Regions from separate parts of the Neobacillus sp. B24 genome, predicted to be linked through region 1. Evidence: predicted binding sites of a transcription regulator. Region 1 holds the regulator's gene; each other region holds the start of a gene.
The links. Region 1 encodes Rex, which represses fermentation and respiration genes when NADH is low (regulators of the CRP and FNR family bind a similar motif). Its sites were predicted from a motif close to TTGTGAAATATTTCACAA; they were not measured.

Region 1 (4,219 bases):
ATAATCGTAGTCGCCAAGGAATTCTGTGCTGCCCTCCGGACTTAACTCCAATACCTTCGTGGCAATTCGGTTAATAAAATACCGGTCATGGGAGACGAACAAAAGCGTTCCTGGATAATCAATTAATGCATTTTCCAAAACTTCCTTGCTATCTAAGTCAAGGTGGTTGGTTGGCTCATCTAAAATTAGCACATTTGCTTTTTCAAGCATCAACTTTGCAAGAGCGAGGCGCGCTTTTTCGCCGCCGCTTAATGAAGAAACATTCTTCAAAACATCATCACCGGTAAATAGGAAATTCCCAAGCACCGTACGAATTTCTTTTTCCGGTTTGAGCGGGTATTCATCCCACAGCTCGTTCAACACCCGTTTATTCGAGGTCAAATTGGCCTGTTCCTGATCGTAATAACCGATGGATAAATTGGTTCCGTAGAAAATCGTTCCGGCCAGCGCCGGCAGCTTTTTGATAATGGTTTTTAACAGGGTGGATTTGCCAATGCCGTTCGGTCCAACAAGGGCAATGCTGTCGCCCCTAAAGACACGAAAAGAAATGCCTTCAGACACCTTTTCGCCTTCATAACCGACGGCAAGCGAATCAACTGTTAACACATCATTGCCGCTTTGCCGCTCTATTTCAAACGAGAAAGAGGCTGATTTTTCATCGCCTAGCGGCCTGTCCATTATGTCCATTTTTTCAAGCTTCTTCCGCCGGCTTTGCGCCCGCTTCGTTGTTGTGGCGCGCGCTATGTTTCTCTGAATGAAATCCTTTAATGCAGCAACCTCTTCCTGCTGCTTTTCGTAAAGCTTCATATCACGTTCATAATTGGCGGCCTTTTGATCAAGATAAGAGCTATAGTTACCAGGAAAACGTTGTATTTGTTTGCGTGAAACTTCATAAACCTGGGTAACTACTTTATCCAAAAAATAACGGTCGTGGGATACGATCAAAATTGCGCCGTCATAGCCCTGCAAATATTGTTCCAGCCAGGATAATGTTTCAATATCAAGATGGTTGGTAGGCTCGTCCAATATTAAAATATCAGGCTTAGTTAACAGGAGCTTGCCTAATGCCAAACGAGTTTTTTGCCCGCCGCTTAGGCTGGAAATCATTAATGAATGGTCAGAGAAATTTAAACCGTGCAGAACGGAACGAATATCAGCTTCATATTGATAGCCGCCCTGTTCTTTAAATTTCACTTGAAGCTGGTCATATTCTTTTAATACTCTATCGTACCTTACTGAATCCTCAAAGATATTAGGGTCGGCCATTTGTGCCTCAAGTCTGCGCAGCGATTTCTCCATATCCAGCAGACCTTCGAAGACAGTCAGCATTTCACCCCAAATCGAAAGATTGGACTCAAGACCGGTATTCTGAGCCAAATACCCAATGGTAACATCCTTTGGTTTGATGATTTCCCCGCCATCATGTCCCAGTTCACCGGCAATTATTTTTAAAAGCGTTGATTTGCCTGCTCCGTTCCGTCCGACGAGGGCTACCCGGTCCCTAGTTTGTAATTCCAGCTTTATATTGGATAAAATAAGGTCAGCACCATAATATTTTTGTAATTGATTAACCTGTAATAAAATCATCTTTTGTCACCTCTATTGCTATAATTAGTGTACCGTATTCCTTGATAGTCGGCAATAAAGCGGGGCTAGCATAAATTTGTAAATAAAAGTTCAAAGTTTCACACACATTTATGTGAAAATATTGTATCATTTTGAAGGGAGGCAATAATTTTATGGCTGAATTTACTCATTTTAATGAAGAGGGCAGAGCTAAAATGGTCGATGTCAGTGACAAGCCGGAAACGGCACGCACCGCTATTGCCCGTTCTAGCATAACTGTTAGTAATGAGATTTATGAAAAAGTAACGAATCACGAAATGAAAAAAGGCGATGTATTAGCGGTGGCTCAAGTAGCAGCGGTGATGGCTGCAAAAAAGACTTGGGATCTTATTCCGATGTGCCATCCGATTCCGCTGACTGGCGTGAATGTCATTTTCTCTTGGGAAAAGACCGAGCGGCAACAGTATACATTACATATAGAGGCATCGGTTAAAACGAAGGGCAGCACAGGTGTTGAAATGGAAGCGCTGACAGCGGCGTCGGTTTGCGCTTTAACTGTGTACGATATGTGCAAGGCCGTGGATAAAGGTATGGTTATTGGACCGACTTTCCTAGTTGAAAAAACAGGCGGCAAAAATGGTGATTTTAAACGAAATATATAGCGGGGGGGTAGGAGTATGGCTAACGAAACAACGAAAATACCGCAGGCCACGGCAAAACGGCTGCCTTTGTATTATCGATTTTTGAAGAACTTGCATTCTTCCGGGAAGCAGCGTGTGTCCTCAGCGGAGTTAAGTGAAGCGGTAAAGGTCGATTCAGCAACAATCCGCCGTGATTTTTCCTACTTTGGTGCGCTTGGGAAAAAGGGCTACGGATACAATGTGAATTACCTGTTAAGCTTTTTTAGTAAAACGCTAGATCAGGACGAATTGACTAAGGTGGCGTTGATTGGGGTCGGTAATCTCGGCACTGCCTTTTTACACTATAATTTTTTGAAAAATAATAATACCAAAATTGAGTGTGCGTTTGATGTGGATCCGGGGAAAATCGGCACGTCCATCGGTGATGTTCCGATTTATGATATGGCTGATTTGGAGCAGCGTTTACTTGAAGAAAATATTCCAGTAGTTATCCTTACGGTTCCAGCTCCTGTTGCCCAGCAAATTACTGACCAGATTGTCAAATCCAATGTAAAAGGGATATTAAATTTTACGCCGGCACGGTTAAACGTTCCACCAGGTATCCGTGTTCATCATATTGACTTGGCGGTTGAACTGCAATCACTCGTTTACTTTTTAAAGCATTATCCAAATGATGAAGAGATAGAAGAATAACTGTTTTAAGGGTTTTTCACAAAATAGGTGAAAAGCCCTTTTTGTTTTATTTTACTATACAAAATGATGAAAACGGGATAATATAGTATATAAATCCAATATGAAAGGTTGGAATTAAAGTGGGAGTAGAAAATTCAGTTCGTTCAATCCCTCGACCGCTTGTCAAAGCAAATCAGTTGACGATTGTAGTAAGTGTGATTCTAACATGGGTATCAGGTCAGGAATGGATCTTATTAATCCCATTGTTGGCTGGACTTTCAGGACTATTATTCGGATACAATCCGGTTATGCAAGTTGCAAAATTATTTTTAAGAAAAGACCCTAAGGAATATATTCCCGAAGATTGGGAGCAGCAGCAATTTAATCAAAAAATTGCTGTATCCTGCCTTACCTTCGGATTTGCCGGCTTTTTATTGGGCTGGAATGCAATCGGGTATATATTTACGATTATGGTAGCAGCAGCGGCAACTGTTGCGATTCTTGGTTTTTGTATCGGTTGTTTTATTCATTACCAGTGGACCCAATATCGCTTTCGCAGGGCACATCGATAATTGTCTATAGATAGGTCTGACTTTGTCAGACCTTTTTTGTTGCCTGCTTCTATTTGACGTTTCCATATCCTTACATTTACAATTAATTTGAAAATTACGAATAATTGTTGTGGAGGGTGACCATTCTATGAAACTCGTTTCCCAAGAATCTGAAACAAGAGGAGAAAACTCTTACAGCTTTGATGAATTTCTCGAAAAGCGTGACAATCTTGATTGGTATCGTGATGAACCTTTTTTGCAAAAGGCCGCAGAAAAATTTCTCGGCGGCAGGTTTAAGGAAATTCACGAAAAGCTCCTGGCATTTTCTCCTACTGCTTCTTCTAAATGGAACAGGTTAGCTGAGCGGATCGCACGCCCTGAGGTGCGTCCGTACATGCTCCATTATGATGCGTTTAATCATCGTATTGACCGAATTGTCCGGCCGCAGGAAGTTCACCAATTGGAATCCGAAATCTTTGGAGAAGGGCTTTTTTCTAGCAAAATGCCCGCTTGGGAAAGCTTTTTGAAAAGAATGTTGATCCATCAATTGGGTGAAGCTGGTGTAACCTGTCCGTTAACGTGTACACATGGATTGGTGGCGCTTTTGGATCAGTTCCGGGACGAAGCCTGCCCTGAACTGTATGATGTTTTAATGCATACAAAAGAGGGGGTGAACGGAGAATTTGCGATTGGCGCCCAGTTTATGACCGAGATTCAGGGTGGTTCTGATTTGCCTGCCAATGTCCTGGAAGCAGTTCCGGATGGAAAGTACTATCGATTATACGGCAA
Region 2 (4,219 bases), 130 kb from region 1:
AAAGAAGAAGTAATCGGCCGTGTTTCCAAGGCAAATCAGGAACATGCCGAAAAAGCCATGCAGGCTGCTGTCGAGGCATTTAAAACTTGGAAAAAGACAAAGCCGGAGGTTCGCGCTGATGTGCTGTTCAAAGCTGCAACTATCATCCGCCGCCGTAAGCATGAGTTCTCTGCTCTTATGACCAAAGAAGCCGGCAAGCCTTGGAGAGAGGCAGATGCCGATACAGCTGAAGGAATCGACTTCCTTGAATATTATGGACGCCAAATGCTTGCTCTAAAGGATGGAGTTCCAGTTCAAAGCCGTCCTAATGAGTTCAACCGTTATAACTATATTCCACTTGGAGTGGGCATCATCATTTCGCCATGGAATTTCCCATTCGCGATCATGGCCGGAACAACGGTTGCTGCGATTGTAAGTGGTAATACAGTATTATTAAAACCAGCTTCCACAACTCCAATTATTGCAGCTAAATTTGTTGAGGTAATGGAGGAAGCAGGCCTTCCGAAAGGCGTGTTGAACTTCGTTCCTGGCAGCGGTGCAGAAGTAGGCGACTACTTAGTTGACCATAAAGATACTCGGTTCATTAGCTTCACAGGCTCTCGTGATGTCGGACTTCGCATTTTCGAACGTTCTTCAAAAATTAACCCGGGCCAAATTTGGATGAAGCGCCTGATTGCAGAAATGGGCGGTAAAGATACAATTGTCGTTGACTCTGAGGCAGACTTAGAATTGGCAGCACAATCAATCGTTGCCGGTGCTTTTGGCTTCTCCGGACAAAAATGTTCTGCATGCTCCCGCGCAGTTGTCGTTGAGTCAGTTTATGATCAAGTCTTGAACCGTGTTGTCGAATTGACGAACCAATTAACAGTAGGGGATCCAACCGACCAGGGAACATTCATGGGCCCAGTTAACGATAATAATGCTTTCAAGAAAATAATGGAATACATTGAAATCGGTAAAGGTGAAGGCCGTTTAATGGCTGGCGGCGAGGGTGATAATTCAAAAGGCTATTTCATTAAGCCAACTGTCATTGCCGATTTATCTCCAACGGCACGTATTATGCAGGAAGAAATCTTTGGTCCAGTTGTTGGTTTTACAAAAGCAAAAGATTTCACCGAAGCAATTGAAATTGCGAACAATACTGAGTATGGTCTAACAGGTGCAGTTATCACTAAAAACCGTGCTCATCTTGAGCAGGCACGTGAAGACTTCCATGTTGGAAACCTCTATTTCAACCGTTCCTGTACGGGAGCAATTGTCGGCTACCAGCCATTCGGCGGCTTCAACATGTCTGGAACCGACTCCAAAGCCGGCGGACCAGATTACCTATTGCTGCATATGCAAGCAAAAACAACATCTGAAATGTATTAATTTAATGTTTGGTGAAAAACCTCTTCTCACTTATGTGGGGAGGGTTTTTTTTTGTTATGAAGGACAAAATCCAGCGGGTGTGGGTTGAAACTGTCCTTCATCGGGTGTATGAAGGACATAATCGAGCGAGGGCAGGTAGAAACTGTCCTTCATCGCTATTTTAAAAGACAGAACTATAGACGGGGGAAGTGAAAGTGTCTAATAGCGAGCCTCTATTAGACAAAAATCATACAGGTAAAGGTAAAAATGTCTAATAGAAGCCTTCTAAAAGACAGATTAACCCAGCCCAACCATGAAACTGTCTAATAGGCACCCTCTAAAAGACAAAATCACATCCTGCTAGCACAAAATTGTCTTTTATAAACGGTTTATGACAATTATGTGAAACAATTCACAGAAGACGCTGTATTGTGATGAACTTCACAATCATAAATGGGTCATGGATTTACAATGTATTTATAGAGAAAACCTTATTTAAATTGAAAACTATCAAGTAACCATATAGGAGCGATCCATAATGAAAAAACTAGTTATGATTGGTAATGGAATGGCTGGGGTCAGAACAATCGAGGAAATTTTAAAGCAAGCGCCAGAAGAATTTCAAATTACCATTTTTGGAGAAGAACCACGTCCAAACTATAACCGAATTAAGCTATCAAATATCCTTCAGGGTGACACGAGCTTTGAAGAAATTATTATCAACCCGCTTGCATGGTATCAAGAGAATCATATTCAACTATATACCGGAGAAGCCATTGTCAAAGTTGACCATACTAACAAACGTGTCATCAGTGACAAAGGCCGTGAAGTACAGTATGACGAATTAATAATTGCAACAGGTTCCAAATCTTTTATTCTGCCAATTCCAGGGGCGGACAAACAAGGCGTAACCGGGTTTCGTGATATAAACGATTGTGAAATGATGATCAAGTCTGCGGATCAATACAAAAAGGCTGTGGTCATTGGCGGCGGTCTGCTCGGTCTTGAAGCGGCACGAGGCCTGCTCAACCTTGGTATGAAGGTTGACGTTGTTCACCTTATGCCAATTCTCATGGAACGTCAATTAGACCAGATTGCAGCCTCTATGCTAAAGGCAGAGCTCGAATCACAGGGCATGAACTTTTTAATGGAAAAAGAAACGGTCGAAATTCTAGGGGACGAACGGGTCACTGGTCTCCGCTTTAAAGATGGTTCTGAAGTAGAAGCCGACCTTGTTGTCATGGCGATTGGTATTAAATCTAACACACAAGTAGCCAAAGACAGCGGCATCTTTGTTAATCGCGGTATTGTAGTCAACGATTTTATGGAAACGAGTGTACCGCATATTTACGCTGTCGGCGAATGCGCAGAACATAGAGAAATCGTCTATGGATTAGTGGCGCCGTTGTATGAACAAGGGAAGGTGCTTGCCGGTCACATTTGCGGCATTGCAACAGAACCATACCAAGGCTCTGTTACTGGAACCCAGTTAAAAGTAGCCGGAGTTGATTTATTCTCGGCAGGAGAAATTTTAGAAGACGGCACGACACAATCGATTATGGCGTACAACGACTATGATCGTGTTTATAAACGGGTCTTAATCAGAAATAACAATATTGTTGGAATCGTGATGTATGGAGATACAAAGGACAGCACAAAGTTGTACCGCATGCTGACGAAAAAAGAGGACATTGCGGGCATGACCAACGTTTCAATTTTTCAATCAGAGTGCACTGGTGAAGCCGGCAGTGACGATATTGCCTCGATGCCAAATGATGAACTTGTGTGCGGCTGTAACGGAGTAACCAAAGGTGCGATTGTAGACGCCATTCAAGCGCAAGGTCTGACAACTCTTGATCAAGTCAGCCATTGCACGAACGCGGGCCGCTCTTGCGGACGCTGTAAACCAATGGTTGCCAGCATCCTTGCCCATACACTAGGCGATCAATTTGACGAAAATGCGGCACAAAAAACAAGCATTTGCGGCTGTACAACGTTAAGCCGTGAAGAACTGGTTGAAGAAATCAAAGCCAAAGGCTTAACCACTGTGAAGGAAGTCATGAATGTTCTTCAGTGGAACAATGAGGAAGGCTGCTCCAAATGCCGTCCAGCCATAAACTACTATCTTGGCATGATTTACATGGATGGGTACAAGGATGACCGCGATTCTCGACTGGTAAATGAAAAAATGCATGCCAACATCCAGAAGGACGGAACCTATTCTGTTGTACCAAGAATGTACGGTGGCGTGACAACACCGCAGGATTTAATTAAAATTGCCAAAGCAGCTGAAAAATACAATGTTCCATTAGTAAAATTAACTGGCGGTCAGCGGATTGGCTTGTTTGGAATTAAAAAAGAAGATCTCCCAGCTATCTGGGAAGAGCTGAATATGCCATCTGGTTATGCCTACGGAAAAACACTGCGCACTGTAAAAACCTGTGTCGGCGCCCAGTTCTGCCGCTATGGTACCCAAGACTCAATGGCACTGGGAATTCAGCTTGAGAAGAAATTTGAGCGACTCGATACGCCGCATAAAGTGAAAATGGGTGTATCGGCTTGTCCAAGAAACTGCTCTGAATCAGGCATTAAAGATATTGGTTTTGTCGGCATCGATGGCGGTTGGGAAATCTACGCCGGAGGTAATGGCGGGGTCGACCTCCGGGCAGGAGACCTGTTATGTACCGTGAAAACGGAGGAAGAGGTCATGGAAATAACCGGTGCTTATCTACAGTACTATCGTGAAACAGCCAATTATCTGGAGCGTACCTCCAAGTGGCTGGAACGTGTTGGCCTGGAACATGTACAAGATCTGCTGGCAAACGATGAAACTCGGAAAGCATTGAACGAACGCATGGACCAAACCTTG
Region 3 (4,219 bases), 1.4 Mb from region 1:
AAGGCAGAGCTTAAGGCATTCTTTGCTTTTGCCACGGCCATTTCGCGGTCTTCTGGGCCGGCAGCAGCTGCCGATTCAACAAATCTGCGTGCTTCCTGGAATAAACGGTTACCCATCGTTAAATTCCTCCAAGCGAGGAGTCTTGTACATTGGCCATCTTCTGAGCTTCCGCCTCAGCGTAGGTCATGTGATAAGGGATCCGTTCTGCGTGCTTGTTGACCGAATCCTTTCCTTGCTGGACAAAGCGTCTAGATCTGTTTTTACCCATTACAATCCCTCCAATATGCTAGAAAGCTCTATTTGAAACAGCTTGGCTGCTTCATCCTCTAGTATGCTCTATCTCTGAAGGGTTGATTTAGGTAAACTATGGACAAATTTTAAACCTTAATTTTAACTACTGCCTAGCTACATAAGGAAAAACTTCGGCAGCATAATCATCGCACCACTAAAAGCGATAGCTTATAGGAGGAGCGCCTGGTCAAGGCGCTTCCGCTTTATAATTTTAACAAATCCGCCAAATAGGCACCGACGCCGTCTTCTTCATTTGTGAGGGTGACGTCATTGGCAATATTTTTAACCTGGTCAATACCATTCCCCATCGCAATTCCATGGCCGGCATATTCGAGCATTTCTAAATCATTGTCCTCGTCACCGAAGGCTATGACCCGTTCCTTAGGGATGCCGTAATAATCTGCCGCCTTTTTTAAACCGACGGCTTTATTTAATCCAGCCTTAATGATTTCAATAACATGCCATGGTGCCGCCCAACTGCGCTGATCAATGACTTCAGCATGGACCTCTGACAGATGATCGCGAATTTTCTTTAATTGGTCTTCTTCAGTATGAATAAGCATACTGGTAGGTGAATCCTTCAAATAATTGCTCAGATCACCTGTGGTAATTTTTGGATTCCCGAAACTGAAAATATCCAACAGCTTCTGGTCATGATAATGGAAGTACACATCATCGATCACTTCAGCAATAATATTATGAAATTGAAAGCTCCTGCATGCCTCGACAATGTCTTTAGCGACATTGACATCCAGCGGCTCATGAAAATATCCCCAATTGGGGTTCCTTGGGTGATGGGTGAATGCACCGTTAAAGTTGACAATCGGGGTATCCAGTTCCAATTCACGGTAGTACATTTCGCTGGAACGGTATGGTCTTCCGGTTGCAATCATAACAATATGGCCTTGTTCTTTTGCTTTTTTTAGCATGTCCTTGTTTTTTGCAGAAATTGTCTTGTCGTCCTTTAATAGTGTTCCATCCAAATCCAAGGCAATTAAATGTCTCTCTGTCATAGTAACCCTCTCTTTAGTTGATATTCCCGAAGGTAGAAGCAATAAAAATCATTGGCGAATTACTTTTATTATCAATATGTTAACAATTAATATGAAAACTGTAAAAAAATTCACTTCATTTGGCTTTAAAAAGCGATATACTGGTTTTCGAAATTCCTTTTGTTATAATGGTAACAATAAACCTGTTTGGGAGTGAAACTGACATGAATGAAGAATTAAAAGAAAATATAATGGGCGCATTGGAGCTTGTTATTGACCCAGAACTTGGGGTAGATATTGTTAATTTGGGCTTAGTATATGATGTTGATATGGATGAAGAGGGAATAGTAACCGTCACAATGACATTAACTGCGATGGGCTGTCCACTTGCTGGAACCATTGTGGATCAAGTTAAGCGAGCCTTGGCTGATATCCCGGAAATTAAGGATACTGATGTTAATATCGTTTGGAATCCGCCTTGGCATAAAGATATGATGTCCCGCTATGCTAAAATTGCATTAGGCATCCGTTAAGGGGGCTGGGGCATAATGAAAAATAAAGTGATTTTGGTAAGTTCAACCGAGCTAGGCAGAGGAGACCAAGAACTCGGGGAAAATGTTCTCGAGACATTTTTCACGATTTTAAAACAACGTGAGGAATTGCCGGCAGCTGTTTTTTGTATGAACAGTGGAGTATTAACCATGACTGAGCAGTCGTTAATTTCTGTCCATCTGAAGGAACTGGAAGAAAAAGGTGTTGATATTTTAGCGTGCAAAACCTGTGCCGATCACTATGGTGTTAGTGAAAAACTAACCGTTGGAAAAATAAGCGGCATGGGTGATTTTATTGATCTTGCCGCAAAATATGAAGTAATTACGATTTCTTAAAAACAGCAGGAGTTTTCTTGCTGTTTTTTTTGTCCACAAAACGTCCATATCTATTCCCAAGGTTGTGAGGAAGTTCACTTTATTCCAACATAAACACCTTTATAATACTAGGTAATTAGGCTATTGGGATTGAGATAATCGTTTTAGGAGGCGTTTCTGATGGATTTTAGCCGAGATTTTAATAAAGATCCGTTTATTGTGATATGGGAACTTACTCGTGCCTGTCAGTTAAAGTGTCTGCATTGCCGTGCCGATGCTCAGTATGCAAGAGACCCGAGGGAATTATCCTTTGAAGAAGGTAAACATTTAATTGATCAAATATATGATATGAATAATCCGATGCTTGTTTTTACCGGTGGGGACCCGTTGATGAGGCAGGATATTTTTGACCTTGCCAAATATGCGGTCTCAAAAGGGGTGCGTGTGTCCATGACCCCAAGTGCAACCCCAAATGTAACAATTGATGCCATGCGCAAGGCGAAAGAGGTCGGCCTTTCCCGCTGGGCATTCAGTATCGATGGGCCAACAGCCGAGGTGCATGACCATTTCCGTGGTACTGCGGGATCGTTTGATCTGACAGTGGAAAGAATCAAATTTTTGCATGAATTGGATATGCCGATTCAAATCAACACCGTTATCTCGAGATACAATGTTGAATATCTTGAAGAAATGGCCAAAATGGTTGAGGACTTGAATTGTGTGCTATGGAGCGTATTCTTCCTTGTTCCAACCGGAAGAGGTCAGGTAACTGACATGATTTCACCTGTTGAGCATGAAAAAGTACTGCGCTGGTTATATGATTTGAGCAAACGGGTTTCATTTGACATTAAAACAACCGAGGCCATGCATTACCGCCGTGTGGTTATTCAGCAAAAAATGCGCGAAGCGAAAGCACAAACTGACGAAATCAATTATTTGTCCGCATTAACTGAAAAAGGGTTAACGGGCTCGATTGATGGTCTCGGACGTGCGCCTAAAGGTGTAAATGACGGCAATGGGTTTGTGTTTATCTCCCATATCGGAGATGTCTATCCAAGCGGCCTGCTGCCGGTTAAAGCAGGAAATGTCCGGGAAACTCCGTTAGCGGAGATTTATCGTGAATCACCTATTTTCAAATCGCTGCGTAATCCGGATGGATTCAAGGGAAAATGCGGTGTATGTGAATTCCGTAATGTGTGCGGGGGCTCACGTTCGCGTGCCTACGCGATGACGGGTGATTATTTGGAAAGCGAACCATTCTGTGTTTATATTCCAAAGGCAATGAGAGAAAAACAGGAACAACAATAACAAAGAGGGCAGCCGGAATCCAGCTGCCCGCCAAAAATAAAAGACGGGGGAGACCCCGTCCTACTCAATATTGCAATAAATAGCTGAACAATTTTCACAGCCAATTTCATCTTTTAAATATTGTAAATCCAGAATCGTGATTTTGCCGCGTTTCATTGAAATAATATTGTCACGCTTTAATTCACTTAGAATCCGGTTAGTGCTTTCGCGGGACGTACCGCAAAAGTTTGCTAGCTCTTGATTGGTCAAAGGCAAATCAATCAAGATTCCCTCACTTTTTTCTACACCATAGCTATTCGTCATTCTAATTAAAGTTGAAAAAAGTGCCCCGCGTTTACCATTAAGGACAAGATCGCGGAACTTTGTCTGTGTTTTACGGAAGTGGTCACTCATCCACTTCATGAATTCAAACGCCAGCTTACTGTTTTGAAAAATTTCACTCTCGATGACATCTTTTTTAATCGCGACAATTTCACCCTCTTCGAGAATCTTGGCACTTAATAGATATTTGGGGCTGTCAGTAAACAGGGTTAGCTCGCCGCAAATATCGTTTTCACCGCAAATTCTTAACGAAAGCTCCCGACCATCGGATGTGATTTTGCTAATTTGAATCTTTCCCGACATTATCACATAAAGCTCTTCCGCAATCATTCCCTCTTGAAATAAAAATCTGCCTCGCTCACTTTTAAATCTGCGGTCAGCAAATTTTAATAATTCTTTTATTTCAATTGACTGAGTAGTTTTCATTGTCGCAGTCATGGT
Region 4 (4,219 bases), 1.8 Mb from region 1:
GAATCGCAATCATATAATAGTTCGTTCCGACATGTTCACTGAAATCATTCCCTGCAAGCGGGAAATAAGAAGTCCAGCCTGCATCAGGTGATCCGCCGATAACAAATGAGATATTAAACAGCATTGCCCCAAAGAAGAATAGCCAGAAGCTTAATGCATTTAATCTTGGGAATGCTACATCTCGAGCACCAATTTGCAGTGGGATAAGATAGTTCATAAAGGCAAAGATAAAAGGCATTGCCATGAACATGACCATGATAACCCCGTGTGTGGAGAACACTTCATTGTAATGCTGGGCATCAAGCAATTTATTATCTGGTACAGACAGCTGGGCACGCAGCATGATGGCGTCCACACCGCCCCGGAATAACATAATTAAGGCAGAGATTAAATACATAATCCCAATTCGTTTATGGTCAACAGTTGTTAACCATTCACGCCATAGGTAGCCCCATTTTTTAAAATAGGTCAAGCCTGCAATAATTGCCACTACCGTCAGACCAATTGCAACCATCGAAGCATAGATTGCAAGACTTGGATTCGGTATGGCAAATCGTTCGAAGAATTCCATCCTTGATAAACTCCTTTCAGAGATTACTATTTTTCCGTTCATGTGTTTATCGTTTTATTACAAAGCGATTAATGGCCAGACATATCCATGTCCATATCCATGTGTGAATCATCATGGCCTTCTTCCTGTTCCGGAGATTCGGAGTGATTGTGTTCCGGAGGAGGATTAAAGCCTAAATGGGTACCGGTAAAGGTCATCTGTCCAAGATGTCCAGGTTTCAGTAAATCATTAAATTGGGCTTCCGTTAATGGCTTTGCCGTTTTTCTAACATCTTTTACCCATTCGTCAAAATCATCTTGAGACATAGCGGTTACGTTAAACGTATTTTCTGCAGTCCCTTTCCCACTGAAGTTTGCGTTACGACCCATCATTTCGCCTGGTTGATCCGCAGCTAAGTGCAGTGTGGTTACCATATTGGACATGGCATACTTTTGTCCGCCCAGCTGAGGAATCCAAAAGCTAGTTATTGGTCCATAAGAATATAGCTTAAATTCTACTGGACGATCGGTTGGAATGTATAAATAATTGACCGTTTCAATATCTTGCTCCGGATAACTAAAATGCCATTTCCAGTTGGATGAGGAGGCGTAGATCACTAATGCTTCTTTATCCTGATACTTCTGTGGTTTGGCTTCGACAATGTAGTTACTTTGCACAGAGACAAACGAAAAGTAAGTGACAATGATAACCGGAATTCCGACACAAATAAGTTCAACCCATTTATTTCCTTCAATGTGTGGCGGTTCATAATCCGGACTTTGTTTTGAAGCGCGGTATTTAATCAATACATAAATTAAAATCGCAAAAACAACGACTACAATAAATGACATTATGCCAATTGATAACATAATGTCACGGGCTTGCCTTTCAGCCTGCGGCCCTTTTGGATCCAGAACCATTAGCGGTTCGCAACCTGTAAGCACGGTGACAATAGAGAAAATTAGCATTAATATTGCCGGTTTTACCTTCATGCTAGTACCCCTTTCTTTATTTAAAAAAGTTCCTTTTGTTAGAAATTTTTTTGTTTGTGATTTAAATCACATCTTCATTGCTATATTAATATCAAACTACTTTAAATAACACCCTTTTCAAAGATATGTCACTAAATGTTCATAAAAGGTTCGACATTTTGTAAAAAAGGGTGCTTTTCTTTTGCATTTTTGACGGGGAATTATTTTTAACGATAAAATCATAGCGGTAATACTTTCCAAGAATAATAACAGAAACCGGAGGGGTAATAAGATCAATCACCTCTTCGCGATAATGTTCAAATTGTGTTTGGCTATGGTACCCAAAATCTATCGAACCACGAACAGGTTACTGACTTTTCCAATAAAATGAGATTACTAAGAGACATTCAATTTGGAGTGGTTTTTTTGGGTGCAAGCAATGGAAGGGAATTTGTGGAGCGGATCCATCAATTGAATACGGAAATATGGTTTAATGGGAAAAGGATTGAAGGTGAATTATCCAAGCATCCTGCATTCAAAGGGCTTATTGCCACAAAGGCTTCCCTTTACGATTTACAGTTCAGACCTGAGTTAAAAGATCATATGACCTATTCTTCAGAACTAACTGGGGAACCAATTGGTGTTTCATATCTGCAGCCAAAAACGGTGAATGATTTAAAAAGACGGAGAACAGGAAGTGAAATTTGGGCAAGGCATACGAATGGGATGTTGTGCAGAAGTCCTGATTATATGAACAGTGTTATTATGGCTTTGGCTTCTTCCTCGTCCGTATTGGAAGGCAGAGAAAATTGTTTTCCGGAAAACATTCAAGCTTTATATGAACGGGCAAAAAACAACGACCTTTGTTTCACCCACACTTTTATTACCCCGCAAGTCAATCGGTCCTTAATTAATCTAACTAGTTCACAGGAACCGATAGCGGCAAAGGTGGTAGAAAGAACGGAAGATGGCCTGATTATTAAAGGGGCGCGTTTGCTGGCCACACAAGGCGGAGTGACGGACGAGGTCCTGGTATATTCCGCGGGTGGAATAATGGATGAGGATGAAGCATTTGCGTTTTCCATTCCTTCTGATACAAAAGGTCTGAAATTTATTTGCCGCGAGTCTTTTGTAGGTGGGGAGTCGTCCTTTGATTATCCACTAAGTTCACGCTTTGAGGAAATGGATACTATTATCGTCTTTGATCATGTGCTTGTACCATGGGAGCGGGTCTTTTTCTATGATAATCTTGATGCTGCAAGAGATTTCCTTCAGCTTAGTTCGTTCCATCATCATGCCACACATCAAGTGATTACGAGACAAATTGTCAAAACAGAATTTTTGCTCGGCCTTACAGACATGCTTGCAAAAACCATTAATGTTTGTGGTTACCAGCACATTCAAGAAAAACTAGCGGAAATCATTATTGGACTTGAATCGATGAAAGCTCTGTTAGCAAAATCAGAGATAGATGGAGAATTGGATGAGTGGGGATATATGCGGCCAAGTATTGTCCCACTAAAGACAGCCAGCAACCTGTTTCCAAAAATTTATCCGCGCTTCGTCGAGATCATTCAGTTAATCGGTGCGAGCGGGATGGTAACATTGCCGAAGGAATGTGATTTTGATTCCCCGATTAAACAGGACCTAAATCAATATTTGCAAGGGACCCATACAAATGCTGAAGACCGTGTTAAGCTATTTCGATTGGCCTGGGATTTAACGATGAGCCCGTTCGGTACCAGGCAGACTCAATACGAGCGCTATTTCTTTGGAGACCCTGTCAGACTGGCCAGCCTTTTATACAATAGCTACCCAACGGATGAGTATCGAGACCGTATTACTGACTTTTTATCTCTATCCAAAAAAAGCGATCAAAATTGATCGCTTTTTCTAAAGATATTAATAGGTTAAGGCGCTTACCTATTGATTCGTCCCCAAAAAAGAAAGCACGCAATTTCCGGCGTGCCCTTTGTTACTGCATTTGTAATTTTGATAGAAAAGGTCTCCCATTCTCCCAAATAACACTAACGGGAAGACCAAAGAATTGTGAAAGCTGTTCTCCGGATAACATTTGATTTGTTTCACCTGCTGCAAAGACCTGACCATTTTTTAATAACAAGGTTTTATTGAATATAGGCAATATCTCTTCCACGTGATGGGTAACGTAAATGATGGTTGGGGCCTCAGATTTCTTTCCAATCGTCGTAATTGATTCGAGCAAATTTTCACGTGCGATAAAATCAAGTCCGTTTGTCGGTTCATCTAAAATGAGTAGAGAAGGCGCGGACATTAACGCACGGGCAATTAACACCCGCTGTTTTTCCCCTTGGGATAACGTTTCATAGTTTCGGTTGGCGTACTCAAGACAACCAAAATCCTCCAAGAGAGTAACCGCTTTTTCTCTGATTTGATCAGTAGGTGTCTCATAGAGTCCAATCGAAGCAAAAGCCCCGCTTAACACCACTTCAAAGGCATTATCACCTCGATGAAATTTTTCCTGGAGAGATGATGAAACAAAGCCAATCTGCTTCCGCAGCTTTTCCCCAAGATAGGTTTTACCGAACTCCATTCCCAGGACGTTGATCCTTCCTTTTGTTGGGAAATAGTATGCATTTAATAGATTTAAAATGGCTGTTTTTCCCGAACCGTTTAATCCAAATAGCACCCAGTGCTCCCCTTTGTTTATTTGCCAATT

Region 2: a site for Rex is predicted at 1,751-1,768, ahead of nirB (nitrite reductase large subunit NirB). Genes of this name have one in related genera too.
Region 3: a site for Rex is predicted at 2,233-2,250, ahead of ACZ43M_RS08495 (TIGR04053 family radical SAM/SPASM domain-containing protein). Genes of this name have one in related genera too.
Region 4: a site for Rex is predicted at 1,597-1,614, ahead of qoxA (cytochrome aa3 quinol oxidase subunit II). Genes of this name have one in related genera too.

The regions. Positions count from the first base shown of each region.
Region 1 is NZ_AP035777.1:292,679-296,897, forward strand. Features, by position in the region: gene ACZ43M_RS01585 (ABC-F family ATP-binding cassette domain-containing protein) at 1-1,587, opposite strand, end outside; gene moaC (cyclic pyranopterin monophosphate synthase MoaC) at 1,740-2,228, shown strand; gene ACZ43M_RS01595 (redox-sensing transcriptional repressor Rex) at 2,244-2,900, shown strand; gene ACZ43M_RS01600 (DUF4395 domain-containing protein) at 3,020-3,451, shown strand; gene ACZ43M_RS01605 (acyl-CoA dehydrogenase family protein) at 3,579-4,219, shown strand, end outside.
Region 2 is NZ_AP035777.1:426,433-430,651, forward strand. Features, by position in the region: gene pruA (L-glutamate gamma-semialdehyde dehydrogenase) at 1-1,371, shown strand, start outside; gene nirB (nitrite reductase large subunit NirB) at 1,889-4,219, shown strand, end outside.
Region 3 is NZ_AP035777.1:1,694,706-1,698,924, forward strand. Features, by position in the region: gene ACZ43M_RS08470 (DUF3813 domain-containing protein) at 1-116, opposite strand, end outside; gene ACZ43M_RS08475 (hypothetical protein) at 119-268, opposite strand; gene ACZ43M_RS08480 (Cof-type HAD-IIB family hydrolase) at 495-1,304, opposite strand; gene ACZ43M_RS08485 (metal-sulfur cluster assembly factor) at 1,508-1,816, shown strand; gene ACZ43M_RS08490 (DsrE family protein) at 1,832-2,170, shown strand; gene ACZ43M_RS08495 (TIGR04053 family radical SAM/SPASM domain-containing protein) at 2,330-3,457, shown strand; gene ACZ43M_RS08500 (Crp/Fnr family transcriptional regulator) at 3,518-4,216, opposite strand.
Region 4 is NZ_AP035777.1:2,083,657-2,087,875, reverse strand. Features, by position in the region: gene qoxB (cytochrome aa3 quinol oxidase subunit I) at 1-571, opposite strand, end outside; gene qoxA (cytochrome aa3 quinol oxidase subunit II) at 640-1,542, opposite strand; gene hpaB (4-hydroxyphenylacetate 3-monooxygenase, oxygenase component) at 1,948-3,405, shown strand; gene ACZ43M_RS10400 (ABC transporter ATP-binding protein) at 3,497-4,219, opposite strand, start outside.